DNA from 2 places in the Psychrobacter sp. Sarcosine-3u-12 genome. Region 1 is predicted to be linked to the other one. Evidence: predicted binding sites of a transcription regulator. Region 1 holds the regulator's gene; the other holds the start of a gene.
What was found. Region 1 encodes PhoB, which activates phosphate uptake and scavenging genes when phosphate is short. Its sites were predicted from a motif close to TGTCATNAANCTGTCATAA; they were not measured.

Region 1 (6,280 bases):
AGACATTGGCGACAAAATCACGACGCATTTCCTCCAAATGCTGCAAGCGGGTCACATCATAAATTATCAGTAATTTTTCATCATCGAAAGGCGTAAGCTCACACTTCAGATAACGTTTAGGGTCTCGCCATGACACCATGTGCACACCATCGCTCGGTGGGGTGATAGCCTGATAGTACTGGCGAAATTCTGGTACGGTGATAAAGTCAAAAATACTCTGACCTTTATCAGTTGCCTGCAATAACAACAAGTCTTCCGCTGCCTGATTCCACCATTCCAAACCATCTTCATCATTGAGCAAAATAACCGCATCTCGTAGCGCTCGTAAGGCGCTGCGGATTTTTTTAAGTTGATCCGTTGTATTGTGCTGGGCAACTTGCGCTTGCTCACCCTGTTGCTCATTTTCTATCGGCATCATAGGCATTATCGGTGTTGTCATCGTCATTTATCATCCCTACCACTAGATACTGTGTTTCTTTACGCTTACCAAGACATTTTCTGCGGCTGATTAAATGGATTCAATCAAGCTAGAAAACCGATACCCAGTACCGCGTACCGTTTGTATCAGCGTAGCACAATCATAAGGCTGCAGTAATTTACGTAAGCGCCGAATATGTACATCAATCGTCCGGTCTTCAATATAGACATTGCCGCCCCAGACCTGATCTAGCAGCTGTGTCCGGGTATAAGCACGCTCTGGATGACTCATAAAAAATGCCAACAATCGATACTCTGTCGGACCGATATCGATGAGCTGACCCGCTGCCGTCACGCGCTGGCTTTTGGGATCTAAGCTAAGCTTGCCGATTTCGATAGACTTATCAGCGCTGAGTGCACTACTACGACGTAGCACCGCCTTGATTCTTGAGATTAGCTCACGTGTTGAAAAAGGCTTGGTCATATAGTCATCAGCCCCAGCATCGAGCCCATGAACCTTACTGTCTTCTTCACTTTTAGCAGTCAGCATAATGACCGGTATCTCGGCGAGCGAATCGTCGTTTTTGAGCATCCGGCAAAAATCAATGCCGCTTTTTTCGCCGTTCAGCATCCAATCTAATAGTATCAGCGCCGGACGGTGATCAACCACTTGCTGATGCGCCTCTGCTACGTCCGCAGCTTGCAGGCTATCAAAGCCAGCCATCTCTAAAGTCATCACAATCATTTCACGAATCGCAGGCTCATCCTCAACGATCAAAATTTGCTCATTATACATACGGCAGCCTTGTTATTAGATTAAGCATATAGTCACTCTACTATAAAAATATTACTGCGTTAACCTCGCTTGACGTATTAGATATACCTCTACACTCGGTTGCCTTGTACTACTTTTAAATTGTATCAACTATATTAGGTTTTAAGATTCAAAAATTTAGCGCACCAAAACTCAAATTAGGAAAATTAACATAAAGAAATTAAGATACAAAAAAGGCAATACACAGTCACCAGTTTCTACTTATTAAACGGGTTAATTATGACAGCTTCATGACAACGGCTTTCTAGACTTCTAATAAAAAGTTTAGTGGCCCATCATTGACGCTTGCCACTTGCATATCAGCACCAAATTGACCAGTGGCAACATTGTGATGCTGAGTTTTAGCATAAGTAATCATTTGCTCAAACAACATTTGAGCAGCATTAGGTGCCATCGCGCCACCAAAATCAGGGCGACGACCCTTGTCTGTTTTTGCCATCAAGGTAAATTGCGACACCAGTAATAAGCCACCGCCTACTTGCTGAACATTTTTATCTAGTTTACCAAACTTAGCAGGGTCATCATCATTATCAAAAATGCGATAAGTGAGAATTTTATCAATCATACGCTGCGCACTTTGCAGATTATCATCATGACCCAACCCAATATAGGCCAATAGGCCATGCTCAATCTCACCAACGCAGTGCGCATCGACAGTGACACTCGCACGGTGCACCCTTTGTATCAGTGCTCTCATTTACGGACTTCCTTATTTATAAATAGCTTACAGTTTATGGCCATACAACCATACCCTGACCATGATAAAATACCGCCATTAACTTGCCTAATTAATTATTACATCAAACCCTATTTTGGTAGCCTCATTATGAATTTATTTGCCACCCTTCAACAATTTGTGCCGCAGCAGCAGCTGAGTAAAGTTGCTGGACGTCTAGCCGCCAGCCGCCATCCTTATGTCAAACGTGCCTTTATTCGTAGTTTTGCCAAGGCCTACGGCGTCAGCTTAGGTGAGTATGAGCGTCAGAGCTTTAATGCTTATGAGAGCTTTAATGATTTCTTTACCCGTGAGCTCAAAGAAAACGCCCGTATCATCGATAGCCGTGCAAACGGTATTGTCAGCCCTGCTGATGGCGTCATCTCGCAGCTCGGGCAAATACGCGACCATAAATTGCTGCAAGCCAAAGGTCGTGACTATGACATCGGACAATTACTGGCCAATAGCGAAGATGGCAGCTATTTCGCTGATGGCAGCTTTGCGACCGTATATCTAGCGCCGAGCAACTATCACCGCGTGCATATGCCATTTGCTGGTACCTTGACCAAAACCCGCTATGTACCGGGTACGCTGTTTTCGGTCAATAATACCACAGCCGCTAACGTGCCTGATTTATTTGCCCGTAATGAGCGCTTGGTCTGTTTATTTGATACAAAATATGGCAAAGCAGCGGTGGTCATGGTGGGTGCGATGATTGTCGCTGGTATCGAAACCGTCGCTACCGGAAAAATCAGCCGCACTGAGGACATCCAAGAAGCAGATCACGACATGAGCTTTGAGAAAGGCGATGAGCTTGGACGCTTTTATTTAGGTTCAACGGCGATTGTCGTCTTACCAAAAGCCGCAAAAGCGGATTGGCAGGACAGCATGAAAGCCAATAGCGTGGTAAAAATGGGACAGCTATTGGGTGAGGCAAAAACTCAGCAAGCTTAGTTTTTAAGAAAATCATAGTACTAAAAAGCCCAGTTAAACGTAGATGATGACGTTTAACTGGGCTTTTTAATGGCTGTTAGTTTGTACTACTTCTATTTTGTATTGCCTATTTTTACTACTTTGGGCTACCCTGTGCAAAGGCCTTTATCAATATCGAAAGTGTTTGTGTATAGGATAAGCATAAAGGATGTTTTCTTCTTGCGTACCACGGCCAATATTATGAATAATCAGCGGCGCACCATCAGCAGCTGCTTTGTCTGAGACGATACCTATATGCGGCAAACCGCCGTTTGGCAAGCGCCACGTTACAATATCTCCGGCTTTAAAGCTGTCTTTATCAGTCGTAGATAACGTTTTTCCATGACGCGCAAAAAACGTTTCAAGATTGGGCACACGTCGATGATCGATATTTTTGTCCGTTGACTTCAAGCCCCAAGTCTTTGGATAGGCGGACCAATTTCCTTTCATATCATGATTGACCAACTGCTGCAAATCCACATTTTGCAAACGATAAGCACGGACAATCACATCGGTACAGACACCGGTCTCTATTGCTACATCGCCACGCGGAAACTCCAATTTACGATAAGTAGGATCATAACTCACCGTAACACCGATCTGTTTTTTGGCATCGTACGCCAATTTATCACCATCACTGATAGGAGCAAGCGCTTGCGCCATTTGCGATAGTCCCAGCATGCTGACAAAGGCTAGAGATTTACACAATGTTTTATAGTTTTTAAATAAGCGCATGTAGCCTCTCTGTTATTATTGATACTATTCAATATAAAGGTTTTAGACAGCGTCAACCATGGTGAGTCAGTAACAAGGTGACGCTGTTAAATGACAATACTATTGAATGACAAAGCTATTAAATGACCACACTATTAAATGAAAAGGCTATTAAATAAAAAGGCTAGCTGTCAAATCTGCTATCAATTTACTTATCAATCAACCACCCTTGCTTAGTCGCGTATTCGATATTCTTCGATAGCCAATCATGGATACTCGGAAAGCTGTCTTTAATAAATTCATGCGCGCCAGCCACTTGCGAGCGTGTAACATTAGCATCAATCCAAGTTTTTCCATTAGTATTTAAATTAAGCAAAAACGGTAACAAGCGATCAACCACCCTCAGCAGCTGAGTTTCTTTACTATGACCCGTTTCCTGCTCTTCCCAAACCTCACTTAAATCAGCAATCCCATTACCACGTTCGCTCTGTAATCGAGCAATTCCCGCACGCTCTTCATTGTGCGCATCAACTCGCGTATCAGCGTATAAAAAAGTATCACCAGCATCAATTTCGCCCAAATCATGTATCAGTGCCATCTTAAGCAATTTTTCATGATTGACGTCTAACTCAAACAATTCAGCGATTGACCAACATGCCATCGCCAAATGCCAAGAATGTTCGGCAGAGTTTTCTTTGCGAGTGGTCTGTGTCACATAGCTTCGGCGATTCACACGTTTGAGCGCATCTAACTCTAATAAGAAATGAGTGACATCATCGATGTCGATATGTGAAGTAGATTCGGAATTAGTGAGTGATATAGAGCTGGCTTGCGACATTATTTTTTCTCTGGTTTTCTCTAGTTATTGGTTTTAATGCTTATAAGTTCTGGCGATTTTAAGTTTCATTGCTCAAGGTATTATAGTTAGTTTGCTATCTAGCAATCGTTAAAAGACTATTACTGTTATCAAAAAAATAGCGCTTATTTTACCAAGCGCTATCTATTCTAAGTTAGAAGATAAATGGTTAAATTGACATTTATCCAAGTCTTTAAGCAACTAAGACTTAAACCACCTACTTGATCAAATTAATAATGGTTTTAAACGCAGGATCTTCGCTGCTACGGCATAGTTCAAACAAGATTGATTCGACAGTGCTAATTACACCGCCCGCACGGCGAATACGACGAATTGCTTGCTTTTTATCATAAGGAAAACGAGAACCCACCGCATCACCAATAATGACAGGCTGCATACCATTGTCCAATAAATCCAGTGCCGTCTGCATGATACAGACATGAGCTTCAGCACCAAAAAGCAGAACAGTACTACGGTTCTGCTGCGCTAAATGGTGCCATGAATCATTGTTATCGCAGGCACTAAACGTAACCTTTTCAAAGCTCTTGGCATTATCTCCTTCGAGTACATCGCGCAGCTCTGGCAAGGTATCGCCCAAGCCTTTTTTATATTGTTCATTGAGCATAATTGGAATATTGAGCGCTTGCAGCCCTTTAATCAAGGTAACGGTTTTTTTGACGATATTTTCGTGATCGTAGATATGCGGCGTTAAGCGCTCTTGGACATCGACAATCATTGCTTGGGTATTCTCACGAGCGATTCGATAGGTGCGATCATTAATCATAGTAGACATAGTACACTCCTTGTACGGCTGACTTTATTGTTAAAGGCTATGTTAATTTAAAGGCTATGTTAATTTTATCATTGATATTGTCTTTATTAGCCTTACTCTTATTTAGTCATAGTTTGCTGAGGGCGTCAATGGAGATAGTCTCTAATAATGATTAATAACAATTCATCACGTTTGATTAATACTGCTTAGCATAGGTTTTTGATTATGAATAGCCAATAACTATATATTATGACGCCTAGCATTACGTAATAAAGACTGTTTTTGAGTCATGACTATGACCACACCGAAAACAATACCAAAACACAAGGTTAAAAGATAATACACCATATAACTGAGCGTGTTTATAAATGCAAAGAACATGCTGGTTAAAGTAATGATTAATATCGCAGCGATAGTACCGCCGAATAGCTCTCGATATTTTTTATTAAAAACCTTAAAGGCCACCAACGGTATCGCGATACCAAACAAGCCAAATGTAGCACCCCAAACACCTGCCATATCCATATCAAAATATAGCACCCCTAAAACATTAGCGAAAATACCACATATAAAAAAGGTAATCGTAAAACGTATAGGACCCAATACTTTTTCCAAAATATAACCTGTAGCAAACAGCATCCCCAGACTCATTACTAAATGAATAATCCCTGCGTGTACAAAAAGTGCTGTCACTACTCGCCAATATTGACCAGCTTGCAGCGCGTCCATCGTCAACCCACCTACACCATTTACCTGTCTAGATAAAGGGTCAATGATATCCATACCCATGAATACGGTCAGTATAAATGCACCTATACAGGTCAGTATTAACACCAACGTCGCAGGTCGCTCTTTATTATTTTTAAACCAAACTACTAGGCTCTTTGATACATCACTTACTGGTGCTCGTTTTTTTACGGGCTTTTGTTTTTGTATATGTTTTCGCTTTTGTATATGTTTTTGCGTACTTTTCTTTTCTTGACTATCAAACTCTGCTGC
Region 2 (6,280 bases), on a different contig from region 1:
AGAATAGTTGTTTGAAAGGGTAATTCGATCGTTATTAAATAATGACTATCGAATTACTGAGCAGGTTTATAGACAGGCTGTCCATCGCTACCTTTCACTTCGTTCCACTTCTCTTTGAACAAGGCCACTGCCGTGTCAGAGAATGGTACGTAGTCTAGTTCCATGGCGCTGTCATCACCTTGGGTATAAGCCCAGTCAAAGAAGTTCAACACACCAGCGACTTGCTGAGGATTTTCTGGTTGCTTATGTACCAAGATAAAGGTCGCAGCAGCGATAGGCCATGCTTGGTCAGTTTCAGAGTTGGTGATGACTTTATAAAAGCCTTCTTGCTGTGACCAATCGATATCACCTGCCGCAGCAAACGTCTCAGCAGATGGCTGTACGATGTTACCAGCTGCGTTTTTCAGCGCAGTATGTGACATCTTATTCTGCTTAGCGTAAGCATACTCAACATAGCCGATAGAGTTTTTCATACGGTTGACGTAGCTTGAGACGCCTTCGTTACCTTTACCGCCTGCACCAGTAGCAGAGGTCGGCCACTTGACGGTTTTATCAACGCCAACGGTGTCTTTCCAGTCTGGTGAAACCTTGGCAAGATAGTCAGTAAAGTTAAACGTCGTACCTGAACCGTCTGAGCGGAATACTGTTGTGATTGCGGCATCTGGCAAGGTCAAATCTGGGTTCATCGCCTTAATCGCAGGGTCATTCCAGTTGCTAATCTTACCCAAATAGATATCAGCCAACGTTGTGCCGTCTAGCTTCAGTGCACCAGGCTCAACACCGTCGATGTTGACAATTGGTACAACACCACCGATGACTGTTGGGAACTGAATCAAACCTGCTTCGTCTAACTCTTCAGGCGTCATCGGTGCATCAGAAGCACCAAAGTCTACTGTTTTTGACTGGATTTGTTTGATACCACCAGATGAGCCAATCGACTGATAGTTGACTTGGCCGCCGGTCGCAGCATTGTAGTCATATGACCATTTCGCATAGATAGGCTGCGGGAACGACGCACCTGCACCTGTAATATTCATAGCAATATTTTCAGCAGATTTAAAATCTGACGTAGCAGAAGATGCTGTCTGAGAGGTTGTTTCAGCTGTTGTCACAGCGCTACTGCTAGTATCAGCAGTTGGCTCCGCCGTATCTGTTGACTTATTACACGCCGTAAGCATTAATGTACAACTGACGGCCACTGCTAATAACGAATAACGCATGTAGGACTCCTGAAGTTTAACAACGGTATAAAAAAGCATTGCTTGTGATATGCGTGTTATCTTGCCAAATCTTTATGACAGTTTGATGACAACCTTTTTAATATTTCAGTCGTGTTAAAAAAGTCTCATTTGAGGACCTGACAGTCAATTAATTTGAGTCACGTTGTTGGGCGATATTAGCCAGCTGCGTTTATAAAGCCATAAAATATAGAGTTGAAACGAGATACGTATAGCCAAATATCATTAGCCGCGCGCGCAGAATTTTGCTAGTATGAAGGGGATTTACAACACTGACAGACTCGGGGTGCGGTGTATTACGAGCTTATTTCATAAGCCTTTTGATACATTCGCTGAGAGATCACCCGCCGAACCTGATGCGGTTAGTACCGACGCAGGGAAGTCTTAAGCCTATGTTATATAAGTACAAAGGGCGCGCAGAAATGCCTTTTTATTATCGCCACTATCTACTAGCATTGTTATGCGGATATAGCGCTTTAATAATCAGTCGCGTCCATCAATCAGCTAAAGATCACTGACTACGTTTAGGTTTGATAGCGCTAGCAGGTTTGTTTTACGATTGAATTTGTCCGTATCATATAGGCCAATCCCCGCAGCTACTGGCGGTGTTGCTTTTATTCAAAAACCAACACGCTAGGACAGCATATGACTACTTTAGATTTACAAACAGCCCAAACCCACATCCCAGCTACTGACGCCCCTCTTACTGCCAATGCTAGTCAAACAACTGACAGTAAAGCGGATAAAAAAGCCGATGCCCTCAAAACCCCTGCTCACCGTACCGCCAATGATGCCCGCTTTGAAGAAGACGCGCGCGACCTACACCGTGTCCTTCCCGCTTCTAGAAAAGTCTATATCGAGGGCTCACGTCCTGACATTCAAGTACCGATGCGCGAAATCACCCTTGACCCTACTCCGATACAAGGCGTGCCTGAAACCGATTGGGAACAAAACCCACCTTTTTATGTTTATGACACTTCTGGCGTTTACACCGATCCTAATGTCGAGATCGATTTAACGAAAGGCTTACCAAAGCTACGCGAAGGCTGGATTGCTGAGCGCGGTGATACCGAACAATTGGACGGATTGTCGAGCTCTTACGGACTGGCGCGCGCCCGCAATATCAGTACCGCCAATCTTAGATTCGCCCATATCGACAAACCACGCCGTGCATTAGCAGGAAAGAACGTCACGCAAATGTACTATGCCCGTCGCGGCATTATTACGCCTGAAATGGAATACATCGCCATTCGTGAAACGCAAAAGCAGCACGAACTGACCGATATGCGCCAACATGATGGCGAGAACTTTGGTGCCAACACGCCAACTATTATTACCCCTGAATTTGTGCGCAGCGAAGTAGCCGCTGGCCGCGCCATTATCCCCAACAACATCAATCACCCTGAGTCCGAGCCAATGATTATCGGCCGTAACTTCTTGGTGAAAATTAATGCCAATATCGGCAACTCAGCGCTCGGCTCATCTATCGACGAAGAAGTGTCAAAAATGACGTGGGCGACGCGCTGGGGTGCAGACAACATAATGGATTTATCTACGGGCAATCATATTCACGAAACCCGCGAATGGCTGATTCGTAACTCGCCCGTGCCGATTGGTACCGTCCCTATTTATCAAGCACTCGAAAAAGTCGATGGCGTGGCAGAAGATTTAACGTGGGAAATCTTTCGTGATACCTTGATTGAGCAAGCCGAACAAGGTGTCGATTACTTTACAATTCACGCCGGTGTACTGCTGCGGTATGTGCCGCTAACTGCTGGACGCTTAACGGGCATCGTCTCGCGTGGCGGATCTATCATGGCGCAGTGGTGCATGTTTCATAATAAAGAGAGCTTTTTATATACTCATTTTGAAGATATATGTGAAATCATGAAGCAGTACGATGTGGCGTTTAGTCTAGGCGATGGCTTGCGCCCCGGTTGTTTGCAAGATGCCAATGACGAGGCGCAGTTTGGTGAGCTGCGTACCCTTGGCGAGTTGACCCAAGTGGCGTGGAAGCATGACGTACAGGTCATGATTGAAGGTCCTGGTCACGTAGCAATGAACCGTATTAAAGAAAATATGGACTTGCAATTAGAAGTCTGTGCCGACGCACCTTTTTATACCTTAGGGCCATTAACCACCGATATCGCACCCGGTTACGACCATATTACCAGTGCGATTGGTGCTGCTATGATTGGCTGGTTTGGCACGGCGATGCTTTGCTATGTCACGCCGAAAGAACATTTGGGTCTACCCAATAAAAAAGATGTCAAAGACGGTATTATCACTTATAAAATCGCGGCGCACGCGGCTGACCTTGCCAAAGGCCATCCGGGTGCACAATCTCGTGATAATGCCTTGTCCAAAGCCCGTTTTGAGTTCCGCTGGGATGATCAGTTTAATCTGGCGCTCGACCCTGATACCGCCCGTGAATATCACGACGAAACGCTGCCGAAAGACGCGCACAAATCTGCCCACTTCTGCTCAATGTGTGGACCGAAATTCTGCTCAATGAAAATCACTCAGAACGTGCGAGATTATGCCGCTGGACTAGATAAGGCTGCCGCAAATAAAAAAGTAACCCCACAAACCGGCGACCTAACTGGGGCTGGTCATCTGATCAAAGAGGTAGATACTGAGCTGGTCGGGCAAGTTGGTGAAGCCAGTGCCGAGGAAGTGAGCCAAGGTATGGCAGAGATGACCGACAAATATAATAGTGAAGGACGCCAATTATATAAAGAAGTTTGATTGTTTAATATTTAATGCTTAAGCTTAAATCTAGTCGCTAGGTTTAAGCTTTTTTTACGTTTATTTTTGAGTCTCGTGGAAAAACTCGTTTGAAGTAAGAGTCGCACAGTTTCATAATGAGTAAATAAAAAGGCAAAACCAGTGGATAGCCAAAGACAATAATAAAAATTGTATATCCATGATACCTGCTGGCATGCTCGCCTAGTAACCAGTCTATAAAGTAAATTTTATAGAAAACTATTATCAATACTATGAGAGGCACAATGAACACTCCCGACCAAAGGATTGCTTTTGCTTGTTTAGAGTGCTTTTTGTGACTCGAACGCAACGATCTATAATGCATAAAACCAAATAACATTATTGATACTAAAAACACTACTCTTCCATCTAAATCAATCAGCCATTGAGCCAAAGAACTTGGTGGCTGTCGGTAAGATATGTCTAAAACATCGTTAGGAATATGATCAAAGACCCACTTCGAATCAGCTTGTAGCGCTCCACCTAAAGGCTTACCAAGATTAGTCTTTAAGTATTGCGACTCATCAGCAATCTTTAGAGTAACGGTTAGATTACCAAAGCTTTTCCAAGTTTTGGCAGGTTTTAATGAATAGTTATAAATATACTGATTGGTCCAATTACTACGGTCTATTGTAGGATGAGCAGAATATTTAACATTAATGACATGATTGCCTTCGCTTAAGTTTATCTCAAAGTATTTAGCGTCATTATTGAACGGTACAGCCGTATCCGTTTCTGGATCATGATAAGCAGGCAATGATTTTGACTGACTTTCATAATCATAATTGATAAGTACTGGTACCGCTTGCCCATCGACTTCGACTATAAAGCTTTTGTCTGCATCATTACCTATGCTATCGAACACCTCAAAAACCAAAGGTATTCGATCGCCTTTTTTAGCGCTATAAATTTCGTAAGTGACATCATAGTCAGCTTGATTAAAACCTTCAGCAATATTGATATCTATGTTTTCAGACAATATATCGATATCTTTGCTTGAATATGCCGTACTGGCATTAGTACCGTCGATAATGGGAGACGCCATATTGGCATAGCTAAACATACTGTGGCTTAATAAAAGCAATCCTAAAATGGTCCTACGCATTAATATTCTCTCAAATGGCTCGTCAGCTAGCTGTTCGCGAATCACAAAGCTATTTACAGCCTTCAACTATAATTACTTTACTGTTTTAGTAACCGTCTGTTTAACCATCATAAAAACCACAAAACTAATTATCAAATAAATAGGTGTTATTACTATATAGCCTAACGGCAAAACCCATATAAAGAACAAATCGCGACTTTCTCCTGTTGCGCCTTGACCAATGATCATATCTGTCACCAGTAGATAGAGGTAATAAATTATCAGGCTAAGCAGAGGCACTAGAAAACCACCCACCAGCATGACTGTCCAAAGGGTTTCGGGCTGGGCTTGCTGTCTACGTTTCATCATACGTAAATGCAGTCCACCCAATACAAATAGCGCGAAACTTATAGTTATGAATGGCGAAACAGCCGTCAAAACTTTTGCCACAGGATTCAGAGGTGCTTGAATAATAAAATCAATCTCTTTCGCAAGATTATCGTTGAAATGCCATTGGTTATTAGAAGGTAAAGTATTCTTCGTGCCATCGATATCCATACTGATATAGTCTAAACCACCATTGAAATTTAGCTTAATAAATGACCCTTTAAACTGCTTATCATCACTGACGCTCTCATTCATCGGCACTAACGAATAAGAGTAAGTGCTTATCCCAGTCCAATCACTGCCATAATAATGCGGCTGGACGTCATAAGTAGCTGTAATAGTATGCAACCCTGACGACAAATCCAGGTTGATATACTTTGAATCTGCTCTGAATTGCTCTAAACCAGTATTGGTTGGCATATAGAAATCAGATGTCTCAAGCCCGTTATTATCTTCAGTAACCGTTACGACAGGCACTGATTGACCATCGACAGTAATTTCGAACTCATTACTTTGTCCAAATTCATCGAATACTTCAAAAACCAATGGGAATTGAAGCCCTTCACGATTGTTATACAGCTTATAGCTCACTGTATAACCAGCATTATTAGCATCATCTGTAATATCGATATTAACTGTCTCTGATATAACATCGATGGCATTATTAAAATAAGCAGCGCTTGCCCAAGTACCTGAATAGCCTACAGGCTCCATAGATTGACTAGAAACACTCCAACTTAATAAAAACAATCCTAAAGTAATAAAGCGAAACACAACCTCTCCAAAAACCATGAAAACAAACACA

Region 2: pstS (phosphate ABC transporter substrate-binding protein PstS) is a predicted target of PhoB. The motif match lies at 1,293-1,311, and genes of this name have one in related genera.

The regions. Positions count from the first base shown of each region.
Region 1 is NZ_PJBY01000078.1:46,802-53,081, reverse strand. Features, by position in the region: gene phoR (phosphate regulon sensor histidine kinase PhoR) at 1-445, opposite strand, end outside; gene phoB (phosphate regulon transcriptional regulator PhoB) at 509-1,213, opposite strand; gene dtd (D-aminoacyl-tRNA deacylase) at 1,497-1,949, opposite strand; gene asd (archaetidylserine decarboxylase) at 2,079-2,921, shown strand; gene CXF65_RS04060 (DUF1287 domain-containing protein) at 3,069-3,674, opposite strand; gene CXF65_RS04055 (HD domain-containing protein) at 3,862-4,491, opposite strand; gene CXF65_RS04050 (isochorismatase family protein) at 4,727-5,302, opposite strand; gene CXF65_RS04045 (rhomboid family intramembrane serine protease) at 5,522-6,280, opposite strand, start outside.
Region 2 is NZ_PJBY01000079.1:43,994-50,273, reverse strand. Features, by position in the region: gene pstS (phosphate ABC transporter substrate-binding protein PstS) at 54-1,220, opposite strand; TPP riboswitch at 1,511-1,635, shown strand; gene thiC (phosphomethylpyrimidine synthase ThiC) at 1,884-3,986, shown strand; gene CXF65_RS04445 (hypothetical protein) at 4,030-5,175, opposite strand; gene CXF65_RS04440 (hypothetical protein) at 5,182-6,249, opposite strand.